One region of the Komagataeibacter ossonobensis genome, then DNA from elsewhere that is predicted to be linked to it. Evidence: riboswitches for the same ligand, from Rfam matches in the RefSeq annotation. Region 1 holds a riboswitch; each other region holds the start of a gene.

Region 1 (6,451 bases):
AGACTGCCCGCATGTTTGGCGTGGGCACCGACAATACAGTCACAGCCTGTGATCCGATGCACGGCAATTACAGAAAGCCCATCCTCAGACCGGGGCAGGCGTTCCATCTTGCGCGCAACTGGCCCCGCGACGCATTTCTTGCAGCGGAACAACTGGGTATCAGCACCCGGCCTGTTCTGCTGGGGCCGGTCAGTTTCCTTGCGTTATGCGGCATGACAAAGGGAGACAGTGTCGGCCAGGGACTGATGCGCCTGCTACCCGCCTATATTGAATGCTTCGAACAACTGAACAACGCGGGATGCTTCTGGATCCAGATTGATGAGCCAATCCTTGCCCATCCTGGCCTGCCCGCAGCCACGCTGACCCATATGGACGTTGCTTGGCATGTCCTCAGTGAAGCATCAAGGGCCACGTCACTTGTTCTGGTCGGGGGCGGCGGGGGCTTCGGGCGACATCTTCCTTTTGTGCTGCAGCTACCTTTTGGCGGCCTGCATGTGGACGTTGTGCATGGCTATCGCGATTTCCCGTATGTCCTGCAGCATTTCCCGGCGTATCGCTGGCTCTCGCTGGGGCTGGTCGATAGCTGCAGCGCGGCGCCTACCCACATCGGCATGGCGCACGGCATCGTGGAACAGACGCTGCGTTCGCATCGGCCGGATCGTCTCATGATCGCGCCATCGGGTGCGTTAAGTGACAGCAATGCCCTGACCGATCCGGACATTACGAACGTCCTGCCGCAAAAAATGTCCGAAATCGTGGCCGTGGCCAGCCGACGCACGATAGCACGTCGCAGCGCATCCATCCGCGACTTTTGCGAAAATGATATCCGTTTTGTCCCATGCGCTGATAACAGCGTGAGACATTGAAAATATCATGACAGGAAATACATCGGAAGCAGCCATCCCGGATGGGGCTGCTTCGCCACATCCGGATATCCGTCGTGTCCGCAGCAATCCGGATTTCTGGTATCCGGTTGCATGGTCGCGTGAACTTCGTCGGGGCAGGACAATTGGCGTACGGTACGCGGGGCAACCCATCGTGGTGGTCAGGCCCGAGGCCGGGGCCATCTTTGCGCTGGATGATGTTTGCCCCCACCGGCAGTTACCACTCAGCAAGGGAGAAGTGTGTGGAGATTTCATTCGCTGTGCATACCATGGACTGAAATACAGTCGGCGTGGCCAGTGTTTTTCCCCCGGCATGAAGCTGGAAAATGAACCGCCACGACTGCGGACATGGGCATGCCGGGAGAAGGATGGCCTCATCTTTGTGTTCATGGGGGATCTGGAAAAATCCGATAGCATTGCGCTGCCGGACTTTCCGCGTGTCCGTGACCCCCATTACCGTACCCGCCGGTTTGGAAAAGTCGTGCAATGTCACTACAGCTTCATGCATGAAAACCTGATGGACATGAACCACCAGATCCTGCACAGCCGACTGGTCGGAGGCATGAAACCACGGTTTCTAGGCATGGATCGGGGAGAGGATTTTGTGGAGGCCCGCTATACCTTTGCCCGCACGTCTGGCAGGCAGCCGCTGAGCGAGGCTCTGATTTACGGGCAGCGTCGCAAGGATGGCCGGGATTTTGCCTATCGGGATGTCATGACCATCCGCACGCAGTATCCCTATCAGACATTGCGGATCGAGACGGAGGGGATTGATGAACCGGTCATGGAACTGTGGATTGCATATGTGCCACAGGACCGGGAAGAATTGATCAACCGGGTATTTGGCCTGCTCTCCATACGCAGGTTGAAAATACCATTTTTACTGGATCTGGCGTGGCCGCTGCTGATCGCCTTTACGGAGCGTGTTTTCACAGAAGATCGCGAAATTGTTGAACTGGAGCAGCAGGCCTGGCGGGAGCAGGACGGCGACCGGAATCAGGAGGTCTTTCCAGTTATCATGGCGCTGCGCCAACTGCTTATCCAGAATGGTATGCCGTCCCAGAAAGACGTAGGATAATAAACTGATAGATGCCCATGCCCCGTCTCAAGGCGCATGGGCATCTTCTCCTGACCAGGCACCACGCAGATCAGGTGCTCATTTTGCAGTTCGGGCCGATATGACCGCTATAAGGAAGCCATGTCTGTGTCTGTCCGAACATCGGAATCCCGAGATAGCCCCGTAACTTGAGTTGTCCGGACTGGTTAACCCACATGCGCGCTTGATACACATGATTGGTATTGGGGTCGAGAATGGACCCGTTCCACCGGTCTGGTTGATCCGGATCCGGCACGAAGTCCCGCAGCATGGGCAACCCACATTCCGAACGGCCCGTCTGGTCGCGTGGGATGTCATCACTATAGTTCAGGCCAACCAGCTTTCCACACAGATGGTCGCCACACCGTGTGATCTCGAAAACACCCTTGTGATTTCTGGTGACCCATTGCCCCAGAACGGCGGGCGGAACTGTTGTCGCTGGAGGAACTTGTGCGTGAACAGCAGCCCCTCCAATCATGATACTGAGTATTAGCGAGACACAGGTTGCTTTTTGCGCAATATTCATGATGTGTCTTTCGTCGCTTCGTACATGACTAAAATTATGGGACATCGGCGGATCTATCGGGGAATTCGGATCGAAAAGCGCATGATTGATGCCCCGAGATGCGCGCCATGGGAATGAGCGGCGAGGGTGCTATCTACGCCATGGACGTTTTCCATGATAGCCTTGTCGCGCCTGCTGCCCATTGCTGCACCGGCTTGAAGGGCCCAGTAAGGGTCTTCAGCAACATGCGGGCGTCCCGTGCCGGTTGTCAGAAACGCGCCGGTCCCGCGATGCTGCATCACGATGTTTCCGCCAGAAACAGGAAACATGGGGGGCATTGATCGGCCGCATTGGTCTTCCCATGACGCATGGGAAATCTCCTGCCTTCGGTGCATCCCGCCCGACGACGTGGTTTGCAGACGATGGCAGGTCTCCTGGCTCACGGATCATGGCCAGCCAGTTCATGCCTTCCCATTCCCCAAGGGAAACAGTGGCTCACCCGCAGGTGAACGAACTGGTGGCATACCGCATACAGTTGCGGGAGCAGCCGCTGACTGGCTCCCGGAACAGAATTGTCCAGCCAGAGCGTTACAGCGTTCCCTTTTAACCCGCTCGCGCGGGGCCATCATCAATCAAGGGTCTCATTCCATTATGCGCGAAGTGAGAGGAACGCCCAATTCCTCGAAACGCGATGCCGGCCTGCATGGAACGAAGAGCTTGTTGATGCCAATCAAACTTGTCGCTCCGATCCAATAAGTGTAGGTCACTCAGTGTCTTCATCTTCGAAACACGCGGGCGGGGATACGCGCCCGCGCGTTAGCCACTATGTTGTCAATCAGGCGTTCGGGCTTGATGCGCTATACAAGTGCATGGCGGCGTCACGCGCGCCAATTGTCCATTGCGCGGAAATATAGGCCTGAAGCAAGGCCATGAGCGCCTCGACCCCGTGCGTGTCCGATAAATCGCGGGCTGTATCCACATAGGCGAGAGCTTCTAATAGCAGGGGCGAAAACAGTTCCTCAAGATAGTCGCCCCGCGCCTTCGGCGCAGCGGGTAATCGGCCAGCGGAAGGTACCAGACGTAGGAATGTTTCAAATCCATCCGCACGAATGCGGTCTTCCGGATTGGGGGCAGGGAGTTCAGTCTTGGCTATTGCCTGAATTACATCTTCCCGCAGAGGTGCGGATTCCATAAGGCGGGATACCGAGACAGAACGCTGACGTCGCCGCTGTTGTATGAGAATAAAATCAGGCGAAGGGACGGGAGAGGCCATTTTTCGTTTCACCGGGAATCGGAGCGGATTAACTGGAAAGATCTGCATCGGACAGGCCTTCTTGAGTCAGGATGCGAGCATCCTCGTCACGCCATGCCGCGATCATGTCTGGGTTCTGACTGAGCCATCCAATTCTCTCGGCACAATATACAGGAACTCTGAATTTCTGGCCGCGCTGATTGTTCAGGATTGTTCCTGTCTGGTGCAGGCGCCCGTCTCGTGTCCAGAAAAGACGCTCCTGGTTGGTGATCCCCAGAATCCGTCGAACCTGTCGCGGCGTAAACGGACGAAAAGACAGCGCGGTGATCTGTTTTTCCACCGAGCTGGCAATAGCCTCCAGAGCATCTGTCCTTTCACGCATAATGGCGGCTATAAAGCGGGCGAAAAGCTGTTTTACCTCTGGCAGCCGCAGGCGAAGGGACGAGGATTGATCCAGACAGGCCGCAATAAGCATCCGAATTGCAACAACCGGCTCTGGCTCCGTAATGGTCGCCATTAGGCGCGACGCAATGGAAGGGGGTACCATGCTCATATCTGTGTTCATGGATATTTCTTTTTATCAGAATAAAACGTAGGTACCTGTGTCCTGGGGTCAGGAAAGTACATGCGAATTATAAGCCGCAGGCCGCGAGGTCTGTTGCTAAGGTTGCCTTACGAAGCCGGGATTCATTCAAGCACAGGCTAACGATCCGCATACATATGGAGGCTTGATAGATATATCGATACGCGAAAGAACGCGTCATAGCTGATCTCCTGCCACCGGTCGGTCCCGCCCGGTAGCACGGTTTGCGACGGTAGCAGGTTTCCTGGCTCACGGATCATGGCAGCTCGGTCCTGTCTTCCCACTCCCTTACTGGAAGCAGTGACCCATCTGATCGGACATCAGATGATCGGATCCGGCTACATACCGCCTACAGTTGCGGGCGCAGCTACCGACTGGCTCCCGGATCATCGCAGATCCCGCCAGAGCTTACGGTATTCCCTATTAATCCGCTTGCGCGGCACCACCGACATAAAAGCTGGTCGCAATATGCGTCAGATTTCGTGATCTACGCAATATGGATTTTCCAAAAAACCTGCGATGAAAGAGCATGGTATCCTTCACACAGACGGGAAGCTGGCAGACTTGCACTGCTCGCGGGCGTGCGTCACACTACCTCTACATCAAAGGCCCCGTGCGAACGGGTTAATAGGGAACGCCGTGCGTTCTGGCAGGACTTATCAGGGTCCGGGAACAAGTCGGTGGCTGCCCCCGCAACTGTAAGCGGAGAGATACCGGATCGTATGTCCTCTTAATCAGGACCCGTCACTGGCTATGCTCAACAGGCCGGGAAGACAGAACCGATATCAAGGACCCGTAAGCCAGGAGACCTGCCTTTGTGACGTAACCAGTTCTATCGGGCGGGGCGCCCGACAGACGGAGTGGCGATCATGTCTTCTGTTTTATCTGCTGCGTTCCCCATCCAGCGTGTTCTTTCCTGACCAGTTCTGAAGAATTACATCCATTGGCCAATGGCGTGTCGCGGGTCTAATCCCGTCAAACGCTACAAGGGGAACATGAGAAATGCGTACATATTTTGGCGGCAACCAGCGAAATGGCACAGGTCGATCTTATTTCGGATCGGAGAGCCTGACTCCCGCACAAAAACGGGCCATTCTGTCCCTGCCGAAAGACGGGGGGTATGGAACCTTGCTGGATGGAGGAAGCATCAGATCATCTCTCGTACTGATGGGCTTTATTGCAGGTGGATGTTCTGCGCGATGGGGGATGGGGCGTTCCCGCCTTACCGCACGCGGTCGGGAACTGCGACACAAACTCGAAGGCTGCGGATCTTAGAATCCTGTCGGAAGTATGCGTTGTGAGATAGGAACAGAGAATTTCTACGATACAGAGATCGCCGACCGGTTGGTCCACGGACAAATTTTCAGCGTTCACCATGACTTTATTTCGTGTCTCCGTCGTGAACTCCGGGACAGGAGAAAGACGCATCGACTCACCTGTCGGCACTAAAAAAGTGACTGCGTCAGGCACGGATCACGCTATCCATCTGTCGCCAGGTCCAGCAGTGCTTATCATTTTCTATTCTTTTTGACCCCGTACAGTCAGGCATGTCTTGACTCACTGATTCATACCCGCGAGTTCTATAAAATCGCGTAAATATTGAATGTCTTCATCCGTCTCGCGATGACCAAGAAAGATCTGTTTCGCAATACCGTTTATACCAAGTTTAACAGGATAAAGCTCAAAGCGAGAGGCATATTCTTCGACAAGCCATCGTGGAAGTGCTGCAACACCGCGGCCATGTGATACCATGACAAGCATGATATCGGTCGTTTCTATCTGCTTCTGCTGTCGCGGGGCTATGCCTGCGGGTTGCAAAAACTGCGTATAGATATCGAGGCGCTCTGACGGTACGGGATACGTAATCAGTATTTCGCCAATGAGCTGATCTGGCAATATATACTGGGCATCTCGCAAAGGATGATGGGGGCCTACAACCAGCACCAGTTCATAGTCAAAAACCGGCGTAAATTTAAGGCCTGGCTTGTAGAGCGGATCAGGGGTCACAAGAATATCGATCTCGTTGCTGAATAGCGCACCTATTCCGCCAAACTGAAATTTCTGGCGCACATCTACATCTACCTTGGGCCATCTTGCCAGATAGGGCGACACTACTTTCAAAAGCCATTGA
Region 2 (6,451 bases), on a different contig from region 1:
TAAGCCGCAGGACAGCCTGCATATTGGCCGTGCCGCCGGTGCGCAGCAGCGTATCAAGACGGGTGCGTACGGATTCGGGCACGGTGGAAAGCGCGGCAAGACGCGGGTCATCACGCCCGTCGCCTGCCACGAAGGCCAGCGGGATTCCGGCCTGCTGGCACGCGCGCAACAGTTCTTCCGCACCGTAGCGCCAGTATTCCACGCCGCCGAGCAGCCGGACCACCACGCAGCGCGACTCCATGATCGTATCGGCCACGTACAGGTCGATGGACATGGGGTGCAGCAGGCGCGACAGCGTGGCCGTGCGCAGGGTCGCAGTTGGCGCGCCCTGTGCCGCATGGGCCGCGTTCAGGCACAGAAGGTCACTGTCCGAAAAGGACAGGAACACGATATCCGCCGGGGCGTGCCCCAGGTCTTCCGCCTGTTCGCCGTCCTCCAGCGTGCGGACCTCACGTGCAAGCAGATGCATGGTGGCTGCCCCGTTTTCCGCTGGCCTGCCGTCTAGCCCTGCGCCAGGGCTGCTGTAATGGCGGACTGGTCCATGCCCTTCTGGCCAATGACCACAAGGCTGCCCGTGCGCGGTGCACCCGGCGTCAGGGCGCGGTCGAACTGGTGGCGGAAGCGGTTGCCCACCCCCTGCACCGCAAGGCGCATCGCCTTGCCACGCACCGTGGCGTAGCCCTTCATGCGCAGGATGTCGTGCTGTTCGGCCAGTGTTTTCAGGCAGGCGATGAAGCCTTCCACACTGTCCTGTTCGGGGATGGGGGCGACGAAGCTTTCAAAATCATCATGCTCGTGTTCGCCACCTTCGGCATCATGGTGCGACGGGCGGGCGGCGAGGTCGTCTTCCGCCGCTGCATCAAGGCCCAGCAGGATGGCAGGGTCAACCTGTCCATCGGTCGCGCGCACCACCTTGACCACGCGCGGGATCTCGGCGCGGATGGAGGCTTCCACCGCATCGGCCTGTGCCGGGGTCATGAGATCGGTCTTGTTCAGCACCACAAGGTCGGCTGACAGCAACTGGTCCTCGTACACCTCCGCCAGCGGGTTATCGTGGTCCAGTGACGGGTCGGCGGCCTGCTGGCGGGCGACTTCTTCAGGGTCGTCGGCAAAGCGGCCGGCGGCGACGGCGGGGCCGTCCACGACCGTGACCACGCCATCGACCGTCATGCGGGTGCGGATGGTGGGCCAGCCAAATGCCTTGAGCAGCGGCTTGGGCAGCGCCAGCCCCGATGTCTCGATCACGATATGGTCGGGCGGGGCCTCACGGTCCAGCAGCGCTTCCATGGTGGGCAGGAAGTCGTCGGCCACCGTGCAGCACAGGCAGCCATTGGTCAGTTCCACGATATCCTCGTCCCGGCATCCTTCCACGCCGCAGGCGCGCAGCGTGTCACCATCAATGCCCAGCGTGCCGAATTCATTCACCACGATGGCAATGCGCTGGCCCTTTGCATTGGCCAGCACGTGGCGCAGCAGCGTGGTCTTGCCCGCCCCCAGAAAGCCGGTGATGACGGTGACGGGTACCTTGGCGGGGGCCGTGGTGGATGGGGTCATGGCGATCAGGCTCCTGAAAAAAGGGCGGTAGGGAAACGGCCACGCACCATGTCCGACAGGCTGGCGGGGCGGCGCGATGGCATGACGGTGCCGCTGCGCGACGCGCCGTAAGCGGCGATATAGGTCATGAGGTCCGCTGCCTTTTCCGGGCCAAGATTGGCCAGCAGCCAGCCCCATTTGCCCGGCATGGCCACCACCGCGGTGCAGCCGTCATTGCAGGCGGCAAGGCAGTTGACCTCATGCACTACAACCTGCGGATTATCCGCTGCCAGCGCCTGCATGGCATCAAGCAGCTGGCGTCCGGGCGGGTTGTCGGATGCGGGCAGGCCACGGCGGCACGTCACGCAGACATGCAGGTGAACGGGGCCGGGATCCGTCGGTTCGGATGGTGCGGAAGTGCTCATTACGGTGCATGCCCTTTCGCGGCGTTGCTGCGCGCGGGCAGCGGTGGGCGGGGTGCACGGTCATGGCTTTGCGTTCTGCGCGGGGGCAGGGCGGTCGCCTGTCGCGTGCCGGGCACCCCGCCGGCCATGCGATCGAATTCGGTCCTGTTATGTCCACCTGCGGGCGGACATGATGGCAGGTCTCCTGGCTTGTGGCGGAGGGTGCCGCGGTCAGCGCCCTCGATCCCGGCGGCCTTCCCGGTCCCGATCATGGGGCCAGTGGCGCATGCTGGCCCGCAGGACGCGGACCGGGCCGGGAAACAGCCACCTACAGTTGCGGGGGCAGCGACGGAATTGCCGGTATGGCGCACCGTCTTCCCTATTCTCCCCCACGGGGGGGGAACCATCAGCGGCGGATTTAGACGATTGATCCCCGCACTGTCAAAGAAACCCGGTGTGCAGGCGCATGCCATGCGGTCATGGCAGTGGTGCGCCACAGACAGCCACGCGCCATGCCGCATGGCGGGTCAGGCATGTCCGGGTCAGGGGCGCGATATCCAGTCGCGACAGCATGGAAGCGGTTCCGCCAAGGGCGGCCACCACGATCGCACGGACGACCGTGGTATCAGCCACCACCGTGACCCGTGCGGGTGTGGGCGGCAGGGTTTCAAGCCATCGGGCCACGCGGTGCAGGTGTGCCGCCCGGCTTTCCCCGCCCGGCGGGGCGAAACCGGCATCGGCAATCCAGCGCGCAAGATCGGCGGGGGGCAGGTCTTTTAACGACTGTCCTGCCCATGCCCCCATATCCGGCGCGTGCAGGGCCGGTTCAGGCGTGGCGGGGTCTGTGCCGAAAACCGGCATGGTGGGGGGAAACAGGATCTGTCCGGCATCCAGGATGTGCCGTGCAAGACTGGCGGGCAGCGGACATGTTTCGCCATGCATCGGGAAAACGCCATGGCGCACGCAGGCGGGGACGGGCAGCGCGATGCAGGTCAGGGTCTGGTTCATGCCATGCCGCCCTGCGTGTGGGGAAGGGGTGGGATATGCAAGGGAATGATTGACCTTCCATGTCAATTTTGGAAACATGGACCCAGATCCGGTTATGGGAAGGGCGGCCTGATGTGGTGCGTTCCCCGCATGCTGCTCCGGGTCGCACGTGATCCATGGAGTTACCAGTATGAGCCAAGATACATCCGTTCTGTCCAGCACCGCTGTCGCTGCACCGCAGGTTTCCATCCCGGTCCGCGACCTGCTGCCGTGGGGTGTGTTCGGGCTCGTCCTGGCGTCGCTGCTGATCTATTTCGTGGGGGCCGAGCAGGGTGCGACCTCCCTTATCTCCGGCCATTACGTGCATGAATTCGTGCATGATGGCCGTCACCTGCTGGGTTTCCCCTGCCACTGAATCAGGGCGGCGTGCCTGCGATGGCGCGACGGTGAATGAAGGACGGCATGCCCCGGTGGGCATGCCGTTTTTTGTTGTGCGTGTTGAAGGACCATTCCTTGAGGTATGGTCAGGAAAGCCGACTTTTTGAAAAAAGGCGGCCTCCGGAAACGTCTGATTTATTTATCAGCCGATTATTCCAAATGGCCCTGAAAATCCAGTCAGGAAACATCCTGCGGATCATAAGAAAGTTTTTGGTGAAGCTTTTTTCAAAAAGCTTGGGAAAACGGCGGCCGCTTTAAAAAAACAGCATCGCAAAAGTCTTTCAGGGACGGATCAGCCCATATTGATGACGGTCCGCCCCCGGATATGACCGGCAAGGATGCGTGGTGCGATCCCGATAGCGTCGGCCAGGGGTGCGTCGTGCAGCATGCTGTCCAGCCGCGCGGGATCGATATCGCGTGCAAGGCGGGTCCATGCGGTCATGCGGCGTGGACGCGGGCACATCACGCTGTCGATTCCCTGCAGGCGTATGCCGCGCAGGATGAAGGGCGCCACCGTCAGCGGCAGCGTCAGCCCGCCCACCAGTCCGCAGGCCGCCACCGTGCCCCCGTACTGGACAGAGGCGCACATGGTGGCCAGCGCCTCGCCCCCCACCACATCGATTCCCCCCGCCCAGCGCGCGGTTTCCAGCGCCTTTCCGGTGGGGCTGAGGGTATCGCGCGGCAGTACCTCCGTGGCTCCAAGCCCGGTCAGGTAGGCATGGAGCTGTGGCCGCCCGGTCACCGCCGTCACCTGATAGCCCAGCTGCGCCAGCAGCATGATGGCCATGCCCCCCACGCCGCCGCCTGCGCCATTGACGATGATGGGGCCGCTGGTGGGGGTCACCCCGCCTTCCTCCAGGCTCATGACACACAGCATGGCGGTAAAGCCCGCCGTGCCGATTCCCATGGCCTGCCGCGCGGTCAGGCCCGCAGGCTGTGGCAGCAGCCAGCGCCCCGGCAGGCGCGCCATGCGGGCCAGACCGCCCCAGTGCCGTTCGCCCAGACCCCAGCCGGTGGCCAGCACCGGGTCGCCCGGGCGGTGAACCGGATCATCGGAATGCACCACGCGCCCGGCCAGGTCGATGCCGGGGATCATGGGAAACTGGCGCACGACCGGCGCGCCACGGGTCATGGCCAGCGCATCCTTGTAATTCAGGCTGGAATGATCGATTTCCACCGTCACGTCCCCTTCGGGCAGGGCCGTGGGATCGACCTGCTCCAGCCGGGTCGTGACCACGCCATCCGCGCGGCTGATCATGAGGGCATCGAACATGCTGGCAGTCTTCCGTGATGATGAAGGGAAAATGGAACGCGGGACCACGTTCAATGCATCCTTCATGCCCGATTTAGGTGCATCTTCCTATGTACAGCCGCGTGATTTCGCATGATCGTGAAGCCGCGCGGTCTGGAAAATTGTTGAATATACAAAAGGATTTCAAAACGGGTTGCGACCGGGTTCCAAATCGCCTCTGTCTGTCGTGCCCCGTATGCGGGCTGACATGAAAAAGCGCAGGTCTGGTGTGACCTTCCCACGCTTCCCGCAGGGCGGGCTGTGTGGTGTGCTGCTTTTTCAGCCACTATTGCACAGGCAGGAGGCATGCCGATGTCCGACGTCACAGTTTCTTCCTTTCCCGCCCTGTCTTCCATGAACGCGTTGTGGCAGGCGCGCTATGGCATCCGCCCGCCCGCCAGTGCCCTGCCGGAAAGCCCGGTGGCGCGCAGCCTCATGGCCCATCGTTCCGTCCGTGCCTTCAGCCCGGCGCCATTGCCCGAAGGCGTGGTGGAAGCGGCGGTGGCGGCGGCGCAGTCGGCCTCGACATCATGCAACCTGCAGGCATGGAGCGTGATCGCCGTGCGTGACCCCGACCGTCGCGCCCGGCTGGCGAAAATCGCGGGGGATCAGGATTTCATTGCACAGGCGCCGCTGTTCCTTGCGTGGATTGCCGACCTGTCGCGGCTGGAACATGTGGGGCAGGCACAGGGTCGGGCACTGCCGGGGGTGGACTGTCTGGATACCTTCCTTGGCGCGGTGATGGATACCGCTTTCGCCGCGCAGAATGCGGCGGCCACGTTCGAATCCTACGGTCTGGGAATCGTGTATGTGGGGGCGGTACGCAACCAGCCCGAAGCCATTGCCGCGGAACTGGGCTTGCCCGCGCGTACGTTTGCGGTATTCGGCATGAGCGTGGGCTATCCCGACCGCAAGAAGCCGACCGCCATCCGCACCCGCCTGCCGCAGCATGCCGTCCTGCATGCCGAGCAGTACGATCCCGCCGCCGCCAATGACCGCGCCACCATCGACGCCTATGACGAACGCCTGCGCGCCGCGCGTGCGGCACAGGGGCAGCCCGCGCGGGGATGGAGCGAAAGCGTGGTGGCAAGGCTGGGTGATGTGAAGGCGCTGCATGGTCGTGAACATCTGCCACAGGCGCTGCGGACCCTTGGTTTCATGCTGGGTGAGGCATGAAAAGCAGGGCGCATGCGCATGCGCCGGGGTTGACCGGCACAATGTTCTGGTGAACTTCTGCTAACGTTGCCCGCATCTGGTGGCGGGCAGGGGCGCGCCCTGTATATCGCGCCAGCGCCATGATGAGAGAGAAACGACGGCTATGGACTGCGCCACTTCCCTTCCCTTTACGCTTTCCCCCAGCACATCACCGGTTTCGCCGCAGCGACGGGCGGAGATCCTGGCCAATCCCGGTTTCGGGCGTGTCTTTACCGACAACATGGTCATGATCCGTTATGTGGAAGGCAGGGGATGGCATGACGCCCGCGTACAGCCCTATGCGCCGATTTCGCTGAACCCGGCGGCGGCCGTGCTGCATTACGCGCAGGAAATTTTCGAGGGAATGAAGGCCTACCGTACGGCCGGGGGCGGCATCACCCTGTTCCGCCCCTATGCCAACGCGGCCCGCTTCCGCAAGTCGGCCGAACGGCTGGCGATGGCGGACCTGCCTGATGAAGTGTTTGTCGAGGCGGTGCGCCAGCTGGTGCGCGTGGATCATGCATGGGTGCCCGGCAACCCCGATGAAAGCCTGTATATCCGCCCCTACATGATTGCGAGCGAGACGTTCCTGGGTGTGAAGCCT
Region 3 (6,451 bases), on a different contig from region 1:
CCGATCAGGGGGGCGGCTGTATGTTCCTGCCGCAAAAGATAGGCACGATAGAGCCGGATGAACTGCGCGCACAGATCGGGTGCGACGCGCATGGCGGCCTGAATGCTGTCCAGCCTTACGGCATCGGTATCGAATACCGGGTCGGCCATTATTTCACGTAATGTCTGTATGCCGCGCGTTTCTTCAGTATCGCTGAAATAATCCACGCCAACGGAAAAAACCTTGCACAGCGCATCAAGCAGGGTCAGCGGCAGGGGGCGGGTGTCGTGTTCGATCTGGTTCAGGTAACTGGCGGATATATCCAGCTTCCGGGCCAGTGCGCTCTGTGTCATGCCGATACGGGTGCGCTGGTGGCGGATGCGCGATCCGGTAAAGGTCTTGGTGGCGGGTTTTTTCATCTTTGCAATCTTTGCAATCCGCTTCGTGGTGTTCACTCTTTTAAACGGCAAAACGTCTTCCGTTTGCAACCGGGATTTGTCACAGTCCCCATCAACAAAAACAAGAGCCGTAAAGACGAACGCCAGGGTTGGGCAAGAATAAACATAATAACTGCCGTTTCAGGCACCCGATACCCCGGACCGATTCACGTGCAACACCGCCGTTGATTGACTGCAGCCCCCTGCATGGCGCTTCGCGCTGGCACTGAACGCCAAGGAACACGACCATGACCCATATGATGCATGATGACGTTTCCATTCTGTCGACCCCTGCCATGGGGCGGGCATTTCCGCAAATGGCGGCCCATGCGGTCCTTCAGGACATGCCGCTGTCGCCTGTACATGGACAGCGCATGCTGAACATTTCCGCCCTGTGTGTGGACCGCCATTTGGGGGACCATGCGGACGGACCGGCCATATCCCGGCAGGGAGCCGACGCGCAACCCGTATCCTATCGTGACCTGCATGAACGCGTTTGCCGCCTTGCCAATGCCCTGACGGACCAGGGGGTACAGCGTGGCGACAGGGTGGCGATCCATCTGCCCCTGATGGTGGAAAGCGTGGTGGCCGTTCTGGCATGCATCCGCATCGGTGCGGTGCATGTCGTGCTGCCACCCGCGCTGGGTGCGCCAGCGCTGAGCGAACGGCTGGCTGATTGCGGTGCGGTTGCCGTGCTGACAGCGGATGGAACCGGCGACAATACCGGCAGCCGCCCCCTGAAGGCCACGCTGGACAAAGCATTGAACGGGGCTGGATCCCGTAGCCAGGTCAGGCTGGTGCTGGTCGTCACGGCAGGGAATGCGGAAATCATGATGAAGCCGGGACGTGACCATCGCCATGATGCCGTCGTGGACTGGTACGAACCTGATTACCCGCCCGACACCATGTATGAAGATGACCCGCTGTTCCTGCTCTATCCCGCGGGCAGGACAGGCCGATGCCACGGCGTGACGTATACAGCAGGGGAGTATGGCCGTCTGACGTCCTATACAATGGGCATGCTGTCACCATCGGGCGACGCGGACATTCCCGGCATCCTGCTTGCAATGGCATGGAATACGGGACAGACCGCCCTGATCGTGGGGGTGCTGGCAAAAGGGGAGACCCTTACAATTCATGGGCATGCCCGTAAGGCTGCGACATTGGATACCTGATGGTGCCGGCAGGGCAGGGAAGCCTGTCCTGTCGGAAACGCAATATCTGCCAATAAAAGAATGGGAATGACCATGATGGAAAGGCTGCTTTAGAACAAATAAATGATAAAATAATAAAAGTTTTGGGGCTGTCATAGGTAAGGAGATTAAGTGAGGTCTCCGACCGTGATGTTAGCCCATTGAGCGAGGGTTTGCAGGCGTTTGCTGAGTGAGCGGTGATTGAAACGCCACTCACACTCGGCAGGGAAGAGATGGAAATCCTGCCGGAGAATTCCATTGGGCGCTGGCAGCGCAGGATTTCATCAAGGCACAGTTCAAGCGTATCCTGTGCCCTGATGCAGTATTCATTTGCAGTAACCACAGGTAAAGCCCGCCATAATACCGGGTGTGGGCATGTTTTCGATCAGGCAGCGTTTTTTATGTCAATGCGCGTTTTTATAAAGGGTCCTTGAAAAACCGGTCTGTATGGCATCATGCGGATCATGATAACGTTCTTGATGAAGGTTTTCCTGTTTGCCCCCATGGGTTTCAGCGATGCATCGCATGGCGCGCCGTAAAAAAACCGGTTGGGAAAATGCCAGGATGATACCGGGAAATGAAACGGTTATATGACGTCCTGCAGGAACGACACGCCTTGCAGGCGTCTTGGTGCTGAAAGCCATGACGGATTACATGGACAGTCCTGCCGGACCCGCAGCGGCCATTCACATGCGGTATGTTGTGGCCCAGCAGAAAATACGGTGTCCTGTCCTGCATTCCCTCTGGCCCATGCAGCGGATCCGGCGGCAGGATCTCCCGATGCGGACAGGAAATGGGGAATGGCCATTTTCCGCCATATGGGCTGACTACGTGCAGGCCTGCGGCCAACGACCATGGTGGCGCTGGCGATCAGGCAGGCCGGAAATAGGGATTGCCCTGAACTGACAGGTCAGGATGTTAGGAAATATTTCCCATAATCATGCCGAGTATTCGTTCTTTTTTTGCCGGCGATTGCGTCGTGATCTGTAAATGTCTGGATGCAGATTCCTACATTCCTGAATATACAACGAATATATGGAATATTTCCCGGTATGGTTACGGTATCGTAATTAATGTTATCCGGCTGCTGGCCTGTCTGATACTGTTTATTACATCATGCAATCTTACATTCCTGATCATGCGGCATAATATATTAAAGGTCGAATTAAAGGATATCATATTATGAAGCGTTCAATTCTTTTCGCACTGGCACTTGGCGCCTCCCTCCCGCTGGCAGCACATGCGCAGTCCGGTGACTGGAACCAGGGCGGTGAACAGGGCGAACATGGTGGTCGTGGTGGTCACGGTCATCATGGTGGTCGCCATGGCGGCGGCGAAGGCAACCGTGGCGGCCAGGGTGGCGATTTCCAGGGTGGTGGCGACCAGAACGGCGGCCAGGGTAATGAACGTGGCGGCGAAGGTCGTGGCGACCGGAACGGCGGCTTTGGTGGACAGGGTAACCGCGGTGGCGACAACCAGAATGGTGGCTGGGGCGAGCACGGCGGCGGCCGCGGTGGCGACAACCAGAATGGTGGCCGGGGTGAGCATGGCGGTGACCGCAACGGTGGCTGGAACCAGAACAACGGCTCCAACTGATCCACTTGCTACCCGAAAGGCCCGGCATATTGCCGGGCCTTTTTTTGTTACAGATGGGCACACTGATATCGTGCCCATGAAACGCAATGAAAAAGGGGACCAGGTCGTGCCATCAAGACGGGATTTCATGGCGGCCATGGGCCTTGGCGCCCTTGTGGCGCTGGGCGCGGGACCGGTACGTGCCGCCACGACCGGAAAGCCGGCGTTTCGTGCGGGCAGCGGGCGGGCCGATATCGTTTTTCCGCCCGGGCAGTTTCCCATTGATGGCTTTACCGGACAGCACGACCCGCTGGCCGTGCGCATCGTGTTGCTGGAAGACGGGACAATCCGGCTCGCCATTGTCGTGGTGGACCTGACATCCATTTTCGGTGATCTGATCACCGCGATCAAGGCCATCGTGACGGATGTTGCGGGTATTGCCGCCCCCAACATCATTGTCAGCGCCAGCCACACCTTTTCCGCGCCGCACATATTCGCGGCAGCGCAGACGCCGCCGGGCACGGATATACAGGCCAATGCCGCCGCATGGCAGGCGGTCATCCAGTCGGCACGGCAGGCCACGACGCGCGCCCATGCATCCATGCAGCCTGCACGTGTGGGTGCGGACGTGGGGACAAGCCGGGTCAGCGTGAACCGTGACGTGCAAACCCCATATGGCTGGTGGCTGGGCGCGGATGACGCGGGTGATACGGACCCGACCGTAAGCGTGCTGCGCATTGACCGGCTGGATGGCAGGCCGCTGGCGGTCATGATGAATTTTGCCGTGCAGTCCTCGGTCATGGATGGATCGGTCACCAGCACGGGCGGCAGGCTCATGACGGCGGACCTTGCCGGTGCGGCCATGCGATATGTCGAGGCACGGTACGGTCCCGACACGGCCGCCCTGTTCATGGTCGGGGCGGCGGGCGATCAGGCACCCTATCTTCAGGCGAACCGCCCCGTCGTCAATGCGGGCGGCAGGGCGGGCCGGATGGATATTCACGATGCCGGGTTCGCGATTGTTGACCTTCTGGGCGCACGCCTTGGCGCACAGGTCGTGGATGTGGCGGGGAAGATCCGGGCTACCGATATGCCGACACTCGACATCCGGCGTGAAAGCATACAGGTGGCGTCACAGGCGTTCTCGCCACGCACGGGCCGCGCCACGGGGCCGGTCACCACTTTTTCCTATACTGCCGGGCCACCGGTTTCGCTGCCTGTCGTGCTGGTCCGTATCGGTGACCTGGCGCTGGTGGGCGTGCAACCGGAACTGGCCGCAGCCCTTGGTGCCCGGATCCGCGCGCATTCGCCCTTTGCGCATACCATGGTGGCGACGATGGTTGATGGCGGGGCCAAATACATGCCCGATGTGCGCAGCTACGACCGCCATACCTACGAAGCGCGCAGTTCCCCCTTTGCCAGGGGGGCGGGGGAAGATGCCTGTGCCCGGATCGCGGCATTGCTGCAGCAGGCCCGGGCCGCCGCCCGCTAACGGCTGCCAGCGGACGTCGGGCGCGGGACCGTCCGGGTTGACACGGCCGCCCCGCACGATCAGAACCATGCCGACGGTTCCCCCTGCGGGGGGATGAAAAGGGAACGGGGTGCGGATTGCGATCCAATGCCCCGGCTGTCCCCGCAACTGTAAGCGGTCTGTCCTTGCATTACCGGATATCATGGTCCGGGCCACTGGAAACTGCGGTTTTCCGGGAAGGCTGTGCAGGATGTCACGCCGTGAGCCAGGAGACCTGCCGTCATGATGGTTGCGACCGGGAACTGTCGGGCGGGGTGTCCCGGCGGTGTGGCGTTACGGGTTTCCCTACGGATTGGAAACCGTGTGGCGGCACGCTCTCGTGGCAACGATGATGTGACCGCGAGACCTTAGTCCGATGACCCTTTTCCGTAATCTGCTGATTGCTTCCACCACATTGATGACAATGGGGGCGGCGGTAGCGCATGCTGATACCCCTGCCGGGCAGGACACAGCACAAAGGCAGCCTGCCAAGCAGTATGGGGTCAGGAACCAGAAAGCGAAAGCCGTTGTTTCACCCGGCGATACAGGCCTGCCTGAACTGATCAGCGTCAGTGCCGCCCGCCGGCCCACGGCGGCCGATGATATCGGCACCAGCATGACCATCATTACCGAACAGCAGATCCAGACCCAGCAGCGGCGCGGCCTGAGCGATATCCTTGCGCGCCAGCCGGGCCTGAACGTGGTGCAGACGGGTGGGGCGGGCGGCACGTCATCCATTTTCATGCGGGGCAATAACGCCAACGAGGTCAAGGTCCGCCTTGACGGGATGGACATAAACGACGGCAGTTCCTCGACCGGCATGTTTGATGCCGGGACATTCGTGACCGACGGCATGGGACGGATCGAAATCCTGCGCGGCCCGCAGAGCGGCCTGTACGGCGCGGACGCCATGGCAGGGGTCATCGACATCACCACGGCACAGGGGCAGGGACGCTTCAGGCCGTTCGTCCGGATCGAAGGCGGTGGCTACGGCACGTTCAACCAGACATTCGGTGCGCGGGGCAGCAAAGGGCGTTTTCATTACAATGTTGAATTCTCCCACTACCGCATGGACGGGTTCCATAACATTCCGTCCTATATCGAACGCCATTATGGCGCGGACCAGCAGCAGCGCCATGAAGGCAACCGCAATGACAACCGTGGCGTCAATATCCGGCTGGGTTATGATGTCACCCGCAATTTCGACCTGGGGCTTACGGCGCGGCTGATACAGGACAACAATCATTCCTATTCGGTGTATGACCTGCAAAGCGAAAATCTGTACGGTGACAGGGGTGTGCGCGAACAGACCACCCAGAACGCGGCCATCGTGCGCGGCACGGCGCATCTGGTGTCCTTCCACGGCCTGTTCGATCAGGTGCTTGGCCTTGGTTACATGACCAACCGTAATCGCTGGACGGAAACGGGCACAAGCTATGGCAGCCCGCTCAATCCCGACCCTGACTATTACCGTTCCAGCCGGCTGAAGGTGGACTGGCACGGCACGTTCAATTTCCGGCAGTATGGTCAGTTGCTGGTCGGGGCCGAACATTTCCATGACATGTTCAACACCAGCCATACAGCCGCCGATATCTGGGACAGTGGGTACAATACCACTGCCAGCATGGATACGACCGCGGGTTACGGGCAGTATCAGGGCAACTGGCGCCATATCCTGTACGGCGCGGCCAATATCCGTTATGACGCCAATTCGCGTTATGGCAACCACGTGACATGGCGCGTGGCGCCCGCGATCC

Evidence for each region. Region 1 has a riboswitch for cobalamin ahead of AC1RQ9_RS16850 (hypothetical protein). Riboswitches for the same ligand answer to the same signal wherever they lie in the genome.
Region 2: it holds a riboswitch for cobalamin, as region 1 does, so the genes downstream of both, AC1RQ9_RS06385 (DUF1636 domain-containing protein) here and AC1RQ9_RS16850 (hypothetical protein) in region 1, are expected to answer to the same signal.
Region 3: it holds a riboswitch for cobalamin, as region 1 does, so the genes downstream of both, AC1RQ9_RS07795 (TonB-dependent receptor plug domain-containing protein) here and AC1RQ9_RS16850 (hypothetical protein) in region 1, are expected to answer to the same signal.

The regions. Positions count from the first base shown of each region.
Region 1 covers NZ_JBXAYQ010000053.1:3,009-9,459, reverse strand. The annotation lists gene AC1RQ9_RS16870 (uroporphyrinogen decarboxylase/cobalamine-independent methonine synthase family protein) at 1-866, shown strand, start outside; gene AC1RQ9_RS16865 (aromatic ring-hydroxylating oxygenase subunit alpha) at 874-1,962, shown strand; gene AC1RQ9_RS16860 (DUF2147 domain-containing protein) at 2,033-2,506, opposite strand; cobalamin riboswitch at 2,893-3,127, opposite strand; gene AC1RQ9_RS16855 (hypothetical protein) at 3,321-3,806, opposite strand; gene AC1RQ9_RS16850 (hypothetical protein) at 3,787-4,302, opposite strand; cobalamin riboswitch at 4,538-4,782, opposite strand; cobalamin riboswitch at 4,910-5,151, shown strand; gene AC1RQ9_RS16845 (LysR family transcriptional regulator) at 5,878-6,451, opposite strand, start outside.
Region 2 covers NZ_JBXAYQ010000006.1:21,859-28,309, reverse strand. The annotation lists gene cobN (cobaltochelatase subunit CobN) at 1-469, opposite strand, end outside; gene cobW (cobalamin biosynthesis protein CobW) at 502-1,554, opposite strand; gene AC1RQ9_RS06385 (DUF1636 domain-containing protein) at 1,560-1,958, opposite strand; cobalamin riboswitch at 2,116-2,360, opposite strand; gene AC1RQ9_RS06380 (histidine phosphatase family protein) at 2,415-2,945, opposite strand; gene AC1RQ9_RS06375 (CbtB domain-containing protein) at 3,115-3,339, shown strand; gene acuI (acrylyl-CoA reductase (NADPH)) at 3,655-4,635, opposite strand; gene AC1RQ9_RS06365 (nitroreductase family protein) at 4,966-5,829, shown strand; gene AC1RQ9_RS06360 (branched-chain amino acid aminotransferase) at 5,972-6,451, shown strand, end outside.
Region 3 covers NZ_JBXAYQ010000009.1:21,471-27,921, reverse strand. The annotation lists gene AC1RQ9_RS07820 (helix-turn-helix domain-containing protein) at 1-398, opposite strand, end outside; gene AC1RQ9_RS07815 (AMP-binding protein) at 665-1,591, shown strand; gene AC1RQ9_RS07810 (hypothetical protein) at 2,014-2,253, opposite strand; gene AC1RQ9_RS07805 (hypothetical protein) at 2,792-3,205, shown strand; gene AC1RQ9_RS07800 (neutral/alkaline non-lysosomal ceramidase N-terminal domain-containing protein) at 3,282-4,676, shown strand; cobalamin riboswitch at 4,734-4,951, shown strand; gene AC1RQ9_RS07795 (TonB-dependent receptor plug domain-containing protein) at 5,071-6,451, shown strand, end outside.